DNA from 4 places in the Chelatococcus sp. YT9 genome. Region 1 is predicted to be linked to each of the others. Evidence: riboswitches for the same ligand, from Rfam matches in the RefSeq annotation. Region 1 holds a riboswitch; each other region holds the start of a gene.
What was found. Region 1 has a riboswitch for cobalamin ahead of KIO76_RS10655 (CbtB domain-containing protein). Riboswitches for the same ligand answer to the same signal wherever they lie in the genome.
Positions count from the first base shown of each region.

Region 2: linked by a shared signal. The riboswitch ahead of KIO76_RS30055 (DUF1852 domain-containing protein) and the one ahead of KIO76_RS10655 (CbtB domain-containing protein) in region 1 are both predicted to bind cobalamin.
Region 3: linked by a shared signal. The riboswitch ahead of KIO76_RS07635 (ribonucleoside-diphosphate reductase subunit alpha) and the one ahead of KIO76_RS10655 (CbtB domain-containing protein) in region 1 are both predicted to bind cobalamin.
Region 4: linked by a shared signal. The riboswitch ahead of metE (5-methyltetrahydropteroyltriglutamate--homocysteine S-methyltransferase) and the one ahead of KIO76_RS10655 (CbtB domain-containing protein) in region 1 are both predicted to bind cobalamin.

Region 1 covers NZ_JAHBRW010000001.1:2,344,863-2,348,595, forward strand. Annotated here, with positions in the region: gene KIO76_RS10645 (aldo/keto reductase) at 1-907, shown strand, start outside; gene KIO76_RS10650 (MFS transporter) at 927-2,141, shown strand; cobalamin riboswitch at 2,176-2,391, shown strand; gene KIO76_RS10655 (CbtB domain-containing protein) at 2,425-2,598, shown strand; gene KIO76_RS10660 (CbtA family protein) at 2,606-3,376, shown strand; gene KIO76_RS10665 (DUF1636 family protein) at 3,373-3,733, shown strand, end outside.
Region 2 covers NZ_JAHBRW010000003.1:205,798-209,530, reverse strand. Annotated here, with positions in the region: partial or broken gene istA (IS21 family transposase) at 1-569, shown strand, start outside; gene istB (IS21-like element helper ATPase IstB) at 559-1,353, shown strand; cobalamin riboswitch at 1,520-1,732, shown strand; gene KIO76_RS30055 (DUF1852 domain-containing protein) at 1,896-2,879, shown strand; gene KIO76_RS30050 (methionine synthase) at 2,907-3,733, shown strand, end outside.
Region 3 covers NZ_JAHBRW010000001.1:1,704,858-1,708,590, reverse strand. Annotated here, with positions in the region: gene KIO76_RS07635 (ribonucleoside-diphosphate reductase subunit alpha) at 1-1,947, opposite strand, end outside; cobalamin riboswitch at 2,062-2,270, opposite strand; gene KIO76_RS07630 (disulfide bond formation protein B) at 2,333-2,845, opposite strand; gene KIO76_RS07625 (YqaA family protein) at 2,882-3,463, opposite strand; gene zapE (cell division protein ZapE) at 3,617-3,733, shown strand, end outside.
Region 4 covers NZ_JAHBRW010000003.1:170,863-174,595, reverse strand. Annotated here, with positions in the region: gene metE (5-methyltetrahydropteroyltriglutamate--homocysteine S-methyltransferase) at 1-1,362, opposite strand, end outside; cobalamin riboswitch at 1,475-1,677, opposite strand; gene KIO76_RS29895 (hypothetical protein) at 1,833-1,919, opposite strand; gene istA (IS21 family transposase) at 2,201-3,700, shown strand; gene istB (IS21-like element helper ATPase IstB) at 3,700-3,733, shown strand, end outside.

The DNA.
Region 1 (3,733 bases):
CTCGGTAGTTGGCCTTGGCTGCAACAACTTCGGCGGCCGGCTTGATGTGGAGGCGACGCGGCGCGTCGTGCACAAGGCGATCGACGCGGGGATCACCCTGTTCGACACGGCCGACGTCTATGGCAACCGCGGTGGTTCGGAAAACCACCTCGGGGAAGTCCTTGGTCCGCGCCGCAAGGACATCGTGCTCGCCACCAAATTCGGCATGGCGATGGACGACGTGGATGTGCTCAGGGGCGGCTCGCGCCGCTATATCATGGCCGCCGTCGAGGCCAGCCTGAAGCGCCTCAAGACGGACTGGATCGACCTCTATCAGTTGCATCGCCCCGATCCGCTGACGCCGATCGAGGAAACCTTGCGCGCCCTCGACGATCTTATCCGCGACGGCAAGGTCCGCTATATCGGTTGCTCGAATCTGCCGGGCTGGCAGGTGGTCGAGGCGCATTTCACGGCGCGCCAGCTCGGCATCAACGGCTTCGCCTCCGTCCAGGACGAGTACAGTCTGGTCGAGCGCGGGATCGAGCGGGAGCTCGTGCCAGCCGCGTCCCGCTACGGCTTCGGCCTTCTGCCCTTCTTCCCGCTGGCGAGTGGACTGTTGACGGGCAAGTACAAGCGGGGCGAGGCGCCGCCGCCCGGCACACGCTTCGCCGAGCAGCGCTATGCCGATCGCTACTTCAATGACCGGAACTGGAACGTGGTCGAGGCCCTGCGAGGCTTCGCCGAGGCGCGTGGCCACAGCCTGCTTGAACTCGCCTTCAGCTGGCTCGCAGCGCGGCCGCTCGTCGCGAGCGTGATCGCAGGCGCCACCAAGCCGGAGCAGGTAGAGGCGAACATCAAGGCGGCCGGTTGGCGCCTGACGGCGGAGGACATGGCTGAGATCGATCGCATCACCGGCACGCCAGCCTGAGCGGAGCCGAACACCGTCCATGTCATCGTCCAGTTGGCGGATCTTCCGGGAGCGGGATTTCTCCCTTTTCCTCAGCGCGCGCTTTTGCGCGTCGATCGCGCAGCAGATCACCGATATCGCCGTCGGCTGGCTGGTCTACGACCTGACCGGCAGTGCGCTTGCGCTCGGACTGGTGGGTCTCGCGGCCTTTCTGCCAGTTATCAGCCTCGTGCTTGTGACCGGTCACGTGGCGGATCGGGTCGACCGTCGGCTCATCATGATGGCCTGTTTCGCACTGAACACGTTCATCTGTGTGGGCCTCGCTCTCTTCGCCATCTGGCAGCCGCCCGAGGTATGGCCCCTCTATGCGCTCGTCGTGCTAATGGGCGTAGCGCGGGCCTTCTACCAGCCGGCAAGCCAAGCATTCGTCCCGAACCTGGTGCCCCGCGCCCTCTTCGGGCAGGCCATTGCCTGGAGTTCATCGGTCGGCCAGGTCGCTGTCATTGCGGGTCCGGCGATCGGCGGCCTCCTGTATATAGCGGGTGCCCATGTGGCCTTCGGGGGCGCGGCCTTGCTCTTCCTGGTGGCAGCGGTCGCGGTCACATTGATCCGCCTGCGCGCGGAAAAGGTTCCACCGCCCAAGGTCGACTGGTCGACACTCATCGCGGGATTGACTTTCATCCGTGGCAAGCCGGTTCTCTTCGGTGCCATCACGCTCGACCTCTTCGGCGTGTTGCTCGGCGGTGCCACCGCGCTCCTTCCCATCTATGCCAGCGACATACTGCATATCGGTCCGGTGGGCCTTGGGCTCCTGCGCAGCGCCCCGGCGGTTGGTGCGGCCGCAATGGCTCTGTTACTGGCGCATCGTCCCATCGCCCGGAATGCCGGTAAGCGGATGTTCGCTGCCGTCATCCTGTTCGGGCTGGCGACCATCGTGTTCGGCCTTTCGACGAACTTCTATCTCTCGCTCGGTGCGTTGGTCATCCTCGGCGCCTCGGACATGATCAGCGTGTTCGTCCGCCAGACGCTCGTGCAGGCCGATACACCGGATACCATGCGCGGCCGGGTTGCCGCCGTGAACACGGTGTTCATCGGCGCTTCCAACCAGCTTGGCGAATTCGAGTCGGGTACACTCGCGGCCTTCATCGGCGCCGCGCCGGCGGTCGCGCTGGGCGGCCTCGGTACCATCGCGATCGCGGTGGTGTGGACCCGCCTCTTTCCGGCGCTGCTCCACCGCGACCGGCTTGTGGAATAAGGATTCCGCGTTGACTTTTGGTGGAAGTGGGCGTCTAGCTGCCTGACGCGACGGTCCTCGTGAGAGGTCAAAAGGGAATACCGGTGCGGGGCGCGTTGCCCCAAGGCCGGAGCTGCCCCCGCAACTGTGAGCGGTTGAGGCGCGAACCACGACAGCCACTGGATCTGCCGTCTTTCCGGCGGCGATCTGGGAAGGCGGTTCGCACCGATGATCCGCAAGCCAGGAGACCTGCCTTCGCGATGGAAGCCATGGAACTGCCGGTGGGGCAGTGAAGGAGGTCGCGGTGTCGAATGTTGCCGTTGCGGGACTAGGTTCTCGCGCTGAGGTTCTGAAAGTTGCCCTCGTCGCCTTTGCGATGGGCGTCGCGCTCGTTTTCGTGACGGGCTTCGCGCATCCCGAGGCCGTCCACAACGCGGCCCATGACACGCGCCATGCGCTGAGCTTTCCCTGCCACTGATCGCGGCATGTTCAATCGTGTGCTGGCCGTTGCCCTTGTGGCCGGCCTTGTTGCGGGACTTGCGATCGCGGTCCTGCAGCATTTCACCACGACTCCGCTGATCCTGGCTGGGGAAAAATTCGAGAAGCCCGAGAGCGCGGCCGCGCTCGACGGCATGGCCGCCGGTCTGTTCGGCGCCCACATGGTTCAGACATCGGGCGTCGTCCTGGCTCATAACGTCATCAAGGCGCATGCGCCAGCCGGGGAGGGCGGCGACCATGCCGAGGGCTGGAGCCCCGCCGATGGCCTGGAGCGCTCGGCCTTCACCGGGCTCACCACCATCGTCACAGCGATCGGCTTTGCCTTGATCCTGCTGGCGGCTCTCCTTGTGGCGGGCGAGACGATCAATATCAGGAACGCGCTCGCCTTCGCGGCGGCGGCCTTCGTCGCAACCGGCCTCGCGCCTGCGTTGGGGCTCGCCCCAGAGCTGCCGGGCAGTGCGGCCGGGCCGCTGGTCGCGCGCCAGATCTGGTGGATCTCCACCGCCGTCGCGACGGCCGTCGCGCTGTGGCTTCTCATCCGCACGCCGGCCGTCTGGGCGAAGATCCTTGGCTTCGTCCTCCTCGTCGCGCCGCATGTCGTCGGCGCGCCGCATCCGGAGGCCTATGCCAGCGGGGCCCCCGCCGAGCTTGCCGGCCATTTCGCAGCGGCCTCGCTCGTCGTGCACGCGGCGTTGTGGGCGGCGGTCGCGGTCGCCGTGGGGTTCTTCTGGCCGCGTTTTGCCCGGCGCTCGGCATGAACCCGCCGGCAGCCGTCGCGCCGACGACCCTGATGGTCTGCGTCACCTGCCGGCGGCGGCAGGACGGTGCGACGGAAGGGCCGTATGACGAGCCGGGACGCGGTCTGGTGCGGACGCTGGCTGACCGCCTGGCAGGCGATGCGGACGTCACGGTGACGCCCGTGGAATGCCTCTCGGTCTGCCGCCGGCCCTGCACGGTGGCTTTCGCGGCGCCCGGCAAATGGACCTACGTGATCGGCGATCTCGACGCCGATCAGCATCTCGACGATCTCGTCCTGGCTGCCCGCCAGTATACGGTGGCGGCGGATGGCATCATTCCCTGGCGTGAGCGCCCGCAGCCGATCCGCAAGGGTGTGG
Region 2 (3,733 bases), on a different contig from region 1:
CGACCTGCCTCGTCCACCTCGAGCGCAATCGCTACAGCGTGCCGGCCTCCTTCGCCAACCGCCCGGTGAGCCTGCGGGTCTATCCCGACCGGATCGTCGTCGTCGCCGAGGGACAGGTGATCTGCGAGCATCAAAGGGTGTTCGCGCGCTCCCATGATCGCCAGAGCCGGACCGTCTATGACTGGCGCCATTATCTAGCCGTGGTCCAGCGCAAGCCCGGCGCCCTGCGCAACGGCGCCCCCTTCGCCGAGATGCCGCCGGCCTTCCGGTCCCTGCAGCAGCATCTGCTCAAGCGGCCAGGCGGTGACCGCGAGATGGTGGAGATCTTGTCCCTGGTCCTCCAGCATGACGAGCAGGTCGTGCTCGAGGCTGTCGAACTCGCTCTCAAGGCCGGCGTGCCGACCAAGACCCACATCCTCAACCTGCTGCACCGGCTGATCGACGGCACGCCGCTGAGCACGCCACCCATCCTGGCTCCTGCCTCTCTCACGCTGACCACCGAGCCTCAGGCCAATGTGGAACGCTATGACGCCCTGCGTCGAGCCAGGGAGGCACGCCATGCGTCATGATCCGGCCAGCGGAGCCATCGTCATCATGCTGAGAAGCCTCAAGATGCACGGCATGGCGCAAGCCGTCGCCGAACTCACCGAACAGGGGTCTCCCGCCTTCGAGGCTGCCATGCCGATCCTCTCGCAACTCCTGAAGGCCGAGACCGCCGAGCGGGAGGTGCGATCGACCGCCTACCAGCTCAAGGCCGCGCGCTTCCCGGCCTATCGCGACCTCGCCGGCTTCGACTTCACCAGCAGCGAGGTCAACGAGGCGCTCGTGCGCCAGCTCCATCGCTGCGAGTTCCTCGACGACGCGCACAACGTCGTCCTGATCGGAGGGCCGGGCACCGGCAAGACCCACATCGCCACGGCTCTTGGCGTCCACGCCGTCGAGCATCATCACAGGCGGGTCCGCTTCTTCTCCACCGTCGAGCTCGTCAACGCCCTCGAACAGGAAAAGGCTCAGGGCAAAGCCGGTCAGATCGCCGGCCGGCTCGTCCATGCCGATCTCGTCATCCTCGATGAGCTCGGCTACCTGCCGTTCAGCGCCTCCGGCGGCGCCTTGCTGTTCCACTTGCTGAGCAAGCTCTATGAGCGCACCAGCGTGGTCATCACCACCAATCTCAGCTTCTCCGAATGGGCTACCGTCTTCGGCGACGCCAAGATGACCACAGCCTTGCTCGACCGGCTCACCCATCACTGCCATATCCTCGAGACCGGCAATGACAGCTTCCGCTTCAAGAGCAGCTCGGCAAAGCCACCAAAGCCAACCAGGGAGAAGCCGCGAAACTTGACCACCACTTGACCCCAGACCACCATCAGCCCGGGTCACTTCTCAGTGGAAATCCAGGGTCACTTCTCGGCGGAAATCAACAAGGCAGGAAATGCCGGCGCCGCAAAATTGCCCGTCAAAATCTCGATAAAGATATAAACATTTCTTTATGCCCAATTGACTTCCTGCGAGAATTGCAGGAATGTGCGGCTGCCTAGGTTCCCCGGTCGTTGCGTGCAACGCGCTGGGGCTAAGAGGGAAGCCGGTGCCCCGTAACAAGGAATGCCGGCGCTGCCCCCGCAACTGTAAGCGGCGAGCTGATGTCCAGCGTGTCACTGGGGTGAACCCCTGGGAAGACGGACGGAGGCGACGACCCGTGAGCCAGGAGACCTGCCTTGGCGAAATAACGTCCACGGGCGGGGTGTCCCGGTGTGCCGTAGCGGAGGTCGCATAGCGGCCTGACTTGCTATGTGTCCGCTGATCCCTGCCCCAACTCATTGGGGTAAGTCATGTTTCAAACCGCAACTCAAGTCGCCGCCTCTGGCGTACCCCTTGTCGATCGACGGCCGGTCACGATGAGCGCCGATTTTGCGTTCAGCCTTAAGCGCATTCGTTTTGATGAGGATTATCGTCCCTCAGACAATACGCGTATCACCACCAACTTTGCTAACTTGGCCCGAGGGGAGGGCCGCCAGGAGAACCTACGCAACGCCCTGCGGATGATTGACAATCGTTTCAACGCTCTGGCGCATTGGGATAACCCAAAAGGCGATCGTTATTCTGTCGAGCTCGAAATCATTTCAGTTCAGATGAATGTAGGTGCTGAAGGAAACGATGAGCCGTTCCCTCTAATTGAGATGCTGGAGACGAACATCGTCGATCGAGCCAGCAATAAGCGAATCCGGGGTATCCTGGGGAATAATTTTTCCTCTTACGTACGAGATTACGACTTCAGCGTATTGCTATCGGAGCACAATCAGGACCGCCCGGACTTCAGCATACCAGACAATTTTGGCAATCTGCATGGCAACCTGTTCAAAAATTTCATAAACTCAGATGTTTACAACGAGCACTTCCGCAAACCGCCGATCATATGCCTGAGTGTCTCAAGCAGCAAAACATATCGTCGAACTGGGAATCAGCACCCTGTATTGGGTGTCGAGTACGAGCAGGATGAATTGTCTTCGACCGATTTGTACTTCCAGAAAATGGGATTGAACGTTCGCTTTTTCATGCCCCCGGACAGCGTCGCGCCTTTAGCCTTCTATTTCAACGGCGACCTAGTTTGCGATTACACAAATCTTGAGCTAATCAGTACTATCAGCACGATGGAAACGTTCCAAAAGATCTATCGACCTGAGATTTACAATGCTAGTTCCGCAGCAGGGGCCTGCTATCAGCCAAGTCTGAAGTATCAGGATTATTCCGTAACGCGAATTGTCTACGATCGAGAAGAGCGCAGCCGGCTGGCTATTGAGCAAGGCAGGTTTGCCGAAGAGCACTTCATCAAACCGTACAAGACCCTTCTTGAGCGGTGGTCTGCCAATTACGCTCTTTGATTACACGAAACAACAAGGTCGCCTGTCATGAGAACACTGTTGCCCACGTCAACCGCCGGCAGCTTGCCGAAACCCTCCTGGCTCGCTCAGCCTGAGAAGCTTTGGTCGCCCTGGAAACTGCATGGTGAAGACTTGATCGAGGGCAAACGGGATGCCCTCCGTTTGGCTCTGGACGATCAACGACAGGCAGGCATCGATATCGTCAGCGATGGCGAGCAAACGCGCCAGCATTTCGTCACGACGTTCATCGAGCACCTCGACGGTGTTGATTTCGAGAAGCGCGAGACGGTGAGAATTCGCGATCGGTATGATGCGAGCGTCCCGACAGTCGTCGGCGCGGTGTCAAGGCAAAAGCCGGTTTTTGTGGAAGACGCCAAGTTTCTGCGCCAGCAGACCAAGCAGCCTATCAAATGGGCTCTGCCGGGTCCGATGACCATGATCGATACGCTCTATGACAGCCACTATAAAAGCCGCGAAAAACTAGCCTGGGAATTCGCAAAGATCCTCAATGAGGAAGCAAGGGAGTTGGAGGCTGCGGGTGTCGACATCATCCAATTCGACGAGCCCGCATTCAATGTCTTCTTCGACGACGTGAATGCCTGGGGTGTTGCCACCCTGGAAAAGGCTATCGAAGGCCTCAAATGCGAGACCGCCGTCCATATTTGCTATGGTTACGGCATCAAGGCCAACACGGACTGGAAGAAGACTCTGGGGTCGGAGTGGCGGCAATATGAGGAGTCTTTCCCCAAGCTGCAAAAATCCAGTATCGATCTGATCTCGCTGGAATGCCACAACTCGCACGTTCCGATAGATCTCATTGAACTGGTTCGAGGTAAGAAGGTGATGGTGGGGGC
Region 3 (3,733 bases), 640 kb from region 1:
GCGGCGTGCCTCCGGGATCGTGTAGAAATTGATGTCGATGACATTGTCGAGCATGCGCATCGCGGTTCTGACCGTGCGCGCCAGCTTCTCCATATCGAGGCCGTCGGCCGTGACATGCGCCGCCAGATTGACGGAGCCGAGATTGCAGACGGCGACCTCGTCATGGGAGGTGTTCAGCGTGATCTCGGTGCAGAGGTTCGAGGAATGCACCACGCCGACATGCCCCTGGGGCGAGCGGATGTTGCAGGGATCCTTGAAGGTGAGCCAGGGATGGCCGGTCTCGAACAGCATGGTCAGCATGCGCCGCCAGAGGTCAAGCGCCCGGACCTGCTTGGACACCTTCATCTCCCCGCGCGCGGCCTTCGCCTCATAGGCCTCGTAAGCCTCGCGGAAGGCTGGCCCGTAGAGATCGTGCAGGTCCGGCACCTCGTCCGGCGAGAACAGCGTCCACGGGCCGTCCGCCTCGACGCGCTGCATGAAGAGGTCCGGCACCCAGTTGGCGGTGTTCATGTCGTGGGTGCGGCGGCGGTCGTCGCCGGTGTTCTTCCTGAGATCGAGGAATTCCTCGATATCCACGTGCCAGGTCTCGAGATAGGCGCAGACCGCGCCCTTCCTCTTGCCGCCCTGGTTCACGGCTATCGCCGTGTCGTTGGCCACCTTCAGGAAGGGCACGACGCCCTGGCTCTCACCGTTGGTGCCCTTGATATGGGCACCGAGGCCGCGCACCGGCGTCCAGTCATTGCCGAGACCACCGGAATATTTGGCGAGCAGGGCATTGTCCTTGATGGCCTTGAAGATGCCGTCGAGGTCGTCCGACACCGTCGTCAGGAAGCAGGAGGCGAGCTGCGAGCGGCGCGTGCCGGCATTGAACAGCGTCGGCGTCGAGCACATGAAATGGAAGGATGAGAGGAGATCATAGAATTCGATCGCCTTCTCCTCCCGGTCCACCTCGCGCAGGGCAACCCCCATGGCGACGCGCATGAAGAAGGCCTGCGCCAGCTCGAACCGGGTGCCGCGCACATGCAGGAAATAGCGGTCGTAGAGCGTCTGGAAGCCGAGATAGTCGAAATTGAGGTCGCGCTCGGGCTTCAGCGCGGCGGCAAGACGCGTCAAGTCGAACCGCGCGAGTTCCGGATCGAGCAGTTCGTTGTCGATGCCCGTCTTCACATAGGCATGGAAATAGCTCGGGTAGCGCTCGGCCATCTCGGCCTGGGCCGCCTCCTCCGTCCGGCCGAAGACGAAGCTCAGGGCCTCGCGCCGCAGCTTGTCGTTCAGGAGCCGCGCCGAGACCTTGGCATAGTCCGGCTCGGTTTCAACGAGGGTGCGGGCCGCGAGGATCGGCGCGAGCGCCAGCTCGTCCCGGCTGATGCCATCGTAAAGGTTGCGGCGCGCCTCCGCGAGGATTGCCTCCGGCGCCACGCCTTCGAGGCCGGCGCAGGCTTCCGCGATGATGGCGGCAAGGCAGGCCTCGTCGAGCGGCACGAGCTCGCCGTCGGCGCCCTTCATGCGAAGGCGCGGCTCGGGCGTCACCGCCTTCGCCTCACCGGCGGCGCGAGCCCGCTCGCGCGCCCGCTCCTCGCGATAGAGCACATAGGCGCGCGCCACCTTGTGGTGCTCGCTACGCATCAGCGCGAGCTCGACCTGGTCCTGCACATCCTCGATGTGAAAGGTGCGCCCAGCATCGGCGCGGCGCATCAGCGCAGTGACGATCTGGTCGGTGAGATCCGCCACGATGTCATGCACCCGGCGCGAGGCGGCGGCGCCCGATCCCTCGACGGCGAGGAAGGCCTTGGTCAAGGCGATGGCGATCTTGGACGGGTCGAATGGCGTCACGGCACCGTTGCGGCGGATGAGCTTGTAGCCCGGCTCCGCGGCAGCGCGGGGCATCTCCATCGCCATCCTGGACGTGTGGGACGGTTGGGCTGCGGTTTCGGTCGTCAGGGACATCGGCAACAAACCCCAATGATGTGGGGGCAAAGGCCGAGCGGACGCGCGAGCGAAAACGTTCGGCTGTCACGCCGACGCTGGCCCTGGCGATCCACCGGGGCACCCCGCCCGAGGACAATCTCAATCGTCGCGGCAGGTCTCCTGGCTGTGGGTCTCCGGCCACGCCCTGCCTTCCCGACGCCTTGCGGCGTCAGTGACGTCAGTTGGACGCAGACTCGCCACTTACAGTTGCGGGGGCAGCTCCGGCCTCACGACGCACGAACGCCGTGTCCGAATTCCCTCTCTCGCGCTCGAATCGAGCGACCGTGACCACTAGATATAGGGGGTATCCGACGCATTATGTCAATATATGCGATATGGCTGCCGACCGGGATCACGCTCAGGGTTAACGCTTCCTCGCTGTCCTGAGCCCAGCCAGCGCCAAGACAGCCAAGCCGAGCGAGGCGAAAGCACTCCATCCTGCTAGCGACACCCCGAGAAAACGCCAGGCCGCCTCGTCACAGCGCACGACGCGGGTGGTCTGCAAGTTCTTGAGGAAATCATTCAGGCCAACATTGTTGCTGACCGGACCCGTGCAATCCGCGGGGCCCTGCCACAAATGCCATTCGGCGCCGCTGTGGTAGACCCCGAGGCCGGCATTATAGAGGAATGCGATGACGAGGATGCCGAAGCCGATCCAGCGCAGGCTTCCGAACAGCCGGTCACGCCGCTCATCGGGGAGGATCGCGAGCGCCGCCGCCACGGGCATCGCAAGATAGTAGGGCTGGCGCTGCTTCAGACAGAGCTCGCAGGGCATCAGGCCCAGCACATATTCAAAGTAATAGGCGCCGCCGATGAGGGCGACGCAAATGACGAGAATCGTTAATGCAATGAGGCGCGGACGCGAGAGAAGGGACATTGAACGCTCGTGAGGCGAGGCGCCTGCGATGCGCCCCTAGAATATATAGCGGACAGCCACGAAACCGCCGATGATGGTGGCAAACAGGATGATTGCGGCCAGACCGAGGTTGCGCTCCAGGATTTCCTTGGCGGGTGCCCCGAAACGGTTGACCAGCGCGGCGAGAATATAGAACCGCAGGCCTCGCGTGATGATTGACAGTATCGTGAACCAGAAAAGATCATAGCCCGCAAAGCCGGATGTGATGGTGACAAGCTTATAGGGGATCGGCGTGAGACCCTTGATCAGGATGATCCACTCGCCATAGGCGGCATAGGCCTGCCGGAAAGCTTCGACATTGTCGCCATACCCGTACGCCTGGATGATCCAGGCGCCGAGGGTGTCATAGAGCAGCGCACCGATGGCATAGCCGAACAGGCCGCCGACGACCGATGCGACCGTGCACACGCCGGCATAAAAGAAGGCCTTGTCCGGCCGGGCCAGCGCCATGGGGACGAGAAGCACATCCGGGGGAACCGGAAAGAACGAGCTTTCGGCGAAAGAGACGAGCGCCAGCGCCCAGGCAGCGCGAGGGCTTGCGGCAAGCGACAATGTCCAGTCGTAGAGGCGGCGCAGCATGCGGACCGCTTAAGCTGCGACGGCGATCTTGTCTATCGCCATCACGCGTTGCGGTTACCAAATCCGCAAGGCCGCGGCACTCACGCCACGGTTTTCCAGGCGCGCACGGACGCACGATTGTTCTTGAGCCCCGAAAGCGTTATTGCGTGGTGCGTGACCGTTCATTCTCGCCCCCCAACACACCGCCAGGAACTGCCGGCAGCAGCCGGTGAATCCGTTGCGGCGCGCTACGAAGCGCTCGTCGCTACGGGCACGGTGGAGCGTGACGAG
Region 4 (3,733 bases), on a different contig from region 1:
GAAGGCGGGAAGGTTGAAGCGCTCGCGCTGCAGCCGAGCCCGGCTCGGGAAGGCGTTCTTGCGGCGGACGAAGGCTTCCGTCACGGCCGCCAAGCGCCCGGCGACGATCGCGGCGTTGACTTTGGGAGAAGCCTTGCGGGCGGCGACGGCTGCCGTCGAGGCGGAAAGAGCGTCCTTGACGCTGTCGCGTCCCTCCGTGAGCGCGCGGCCGAGTGTCGCCAGTTCACCCATCTTCTGCACGGCGAAGGCGAGCCAGCCCTTCACTTCGGAATCGAGGTTCGTTTCCAGTTCGAGGTCGATCGGGCTGTGCAGCAGCGAGCAGGATGGCGCGATCTGGACATGGTCGGTGCCGCGCTTGGCGGCGACGGGCGCCACGCGGGAAAGGATTTTCTCGAGATCCGTGCGCCAGATATTGCGGCCATCGACGACACCTAGTGACAGGACGATGCCACGCGGCGCCTTGGCGAGAACAGCATCGCGCTGCTCCGGCGCACGCACCAGATCGATATGGAGGCCCGCGACGGGCAGCGAGAGCGCGGTGTCCAGGTTATCGCCGATGCCGCCGAAATAGGTGGCGAGCATGATTTTCAGATCCGGCAAGGCATGGGCGAACAGCGCATAGGTGCGACGCAGCGCCTCGCGCGCGGGTTCGTCGAGATCGAGCACCAGGCAGGGCTCGTCGATCTGGACCCATGTCGCGCCATTGGCGGCAAGCCGGCGCAGGACATCGACATAGACCGGCAGCAGATCACCCAGAAGCGTCAGCGGGTCGAAGGACGGATCCTTTGCCTTGCCGAGGCGCAGGAAGGTGACGGGGCCGAGCAGGACCGGACGGGTCTCGAAGCCGAGGGACTTTGCCTCGCGGTATTCATCGACCGCCTTGAGCGAGGCGAGTTCGAAGCGCTGCCCGGCTTCGAATTCTGGCACCATGTAATGATAGTTGGTGTCGAACCACTTCGTCATTTCCTGTGCCGGCACGCCGTGGGACGCGCCATGATCGTGGTGGCTATGGCCGCAGGCGTTACGTTGCTCATCACCCTGCGACCCGCGCGCCATCGCGAAATAGGTCGCAAGCGATACTGGTCCGCCCGTCCAGCCATAGGCCGCGGGGATGGCGCCGACCATCACGCTGGTGTCGAGTACCTGATCGTAGAAGGAAAAGTCATTGGAGGGAATGACCGTGATCCCCTGGGATTTCTGGCGCGCCCAGTTGGCCGCGCGCAGAGCTGCGGCGGCTTCCAGAAGTGCCTTCTCGTTGGACTTGCCGGACCAGAAATTCTCAAGCGCGATCTTGAGTTCGCGGCGCGGACCGATGCGCGGCGTGCCGAGCGTCGCGACGGCAACGGATGATAGTTGAGACATAGGCTTAACCCCAAAAGTTTGGGGGCAAAGGCCAGAGCGGACGCGGGACGATCGCCCGGCCGAACAGAGATCCGGGCGAGCCGTCGAGCGCACCACCGGGACACCCCGCCCGTGGACGTTGTTCGCCACGGCAGGTCTCCTGGCTCGCAGGTCGTCGCCTCCACCCGTCTTCCCAAGGCTATCGCCTAAGTGACATCGTGGGCATCGGCTCGCCGCTTACAGTTGCGGGGGCAGCGCCGGCATTTCACCGGCTTCCCTCTTAGCCCCGACGCGCCGCAGCCGGCATGTCAGGGAACCATGGCATGGGCATCTTGAGATGCCGGGAGAGGGAAGTCAACGTTATATAAAGAATTGTTTATATCTCTACGTCGCGGGACGTCCTTCAAGCTGACACGAACTTACTTCGCCGAAGCTTTTCTGGCGCGTTCAATGATCTGCCCAAAGCGTTTCGCCGCATCTTTTGGCATTCCTTACGGCAAGGCAGCTGAGGAGGGTTCTTCGGTACCGACCTGAATGAGCATGACCATGCCCATATCGTAGTGCGGCGTGCATTTCACGCCGTAGAAGCCTGTTTCCGTAAAGTCGATCAAAGAGATGCGTCACCATCTGCATGTGTCTCGGAACACAGTTCGGAAGGTGTTGCGTTCGCTCGCGATGTCCTTTGAATATGCGCAGAAAGTTCAACTGCAGCCGAAGTCGAGGCCTGGCGCCTTGCGCTGGATTGTGTTTCGGCGTGCAAGTTTGACCCCATGAGGCGGGGGATCGGCGTCCAACTTTGACCCCCTTGAGCCGGTTTCGGTGAGACTGCCCGTCCTGGTTTCGGATGGGCGGGCGGGGGATGAAGGGCGTGGATACGATTGCGCGGATCCGGCGCGAGTTTTCGATCCGTGGGAAGACGATCAAGGAGATCGCCCGCGAGCTGCATGTCTCCCGGAACACGGTGCGGAAGGTGCTACGCTCGGGTGCGACGTCGTTCGAGTATGAGCGGAAGGTTCAGCCGCAGCCGAAGATTGGACCCTGGCGCCCTGAGCTGGATCGGCTGCTGATGGCGAACGACGGCAAGCCGGCCCGCGAGCGCCTGACGCTGATCCGGCTCTTCGAAGAACTGCGGGATCTCGGCTACGAGGGCGGATACGATGCCGTGCGTCGCTATGCGCGAGGCTGGCGCCGCGAGCAATCCGCCGTCACGGCCGACGCCTATGTGCCTTTGAGCTTCGCGCCCGGCGAGGCCTATCAGTTCGACTGGAGCCACGAGATCGTCGTCATCAATGGCGCGACGACCCAGGTGAAGGTGGCGCATGTCCGGCTTTGTCACTCGCGCATGCTGTTCGTGCGGGCCTATCCGCGCGAGAGCCAGGAGATGGTCTTCGACGCCCATGACCGGGCCTTCGCCTTCTTCAAGGGCGCCTGCACGCGCGGCATCTACGACAACATGAAGACCGCGGTGGAGACGATCTTCGTCGGCAAGGAGCGGGCCTATAATCGCCGCTTCCAGCAGATGTGCAGCCATTACCTGGTCGATCCCGTCGCCTGTACGCCGGCCTCGGGCTGGGAGAAGGGGCAGGTCGAGAACCAGGTCGGGCTCGTGCGCGAGCGCTTCTTCGCCCCACGGCTGCGGGTCAAGAACTACGACGAGTTGAACGCCTGGCTGATGGATCAGGTGCTCCGCTACGCCAAGGCTCACCGCCATCCCGAACAGCGTGACCGCACGATCTGGGAGATGTTCGAAGCCGAGCGCCCGAGCCTGGTGCCTTACGCGGGGCGGTTCGATGGTTTCCACTCACTGCCAGCCTCGGTGTCGAAGACCTGCCTCGTGCGCTTCGACAACAACAAGTACTCGGTCATCGCGAGTGCGGTCGGGCGTCCCGTCGAGATCCGCGCCTATGCCGATCGGGTCGAGCTGCGCCAGGACGGGCGTATCGTCGGCGAGCATCCCCGCTGCTATGGCCGCGACCAGACCATCTACGATCCTTGGCACTATGTCCCGGTGCTGGCTCGCAAGCCGGGAGCCCTGCGTAACGGCGCCCCCTTCAAGGATTGGGTCCTGCCCGGCGCGATCGATCGGGTCCGGCGCAAGCTCGCGGCCGTTCAAGACGGCGATCGGCAGATGGTCGAGATCCTGACCGCGGTGCTGAGCGACGGGTTGCCCGCCGTCGAAGCTGCCTGCGCGGACGCCCTTCGGCAGGGCGTCCACTCCGCCGACGTGATCATCAACATCCTGGCCCGGCGCCGCGAGCCCGCGGCAGCGATCACGATCATGACGCCCGATGCGTTGCGCCTGCGCCATGAGCCCACCGCCGATTGTGCCCGCTACGACAGCCTCAGGAGAGCCGTGTGATGGAACGCTCGGAGATTCTCGCCACCATGGGCG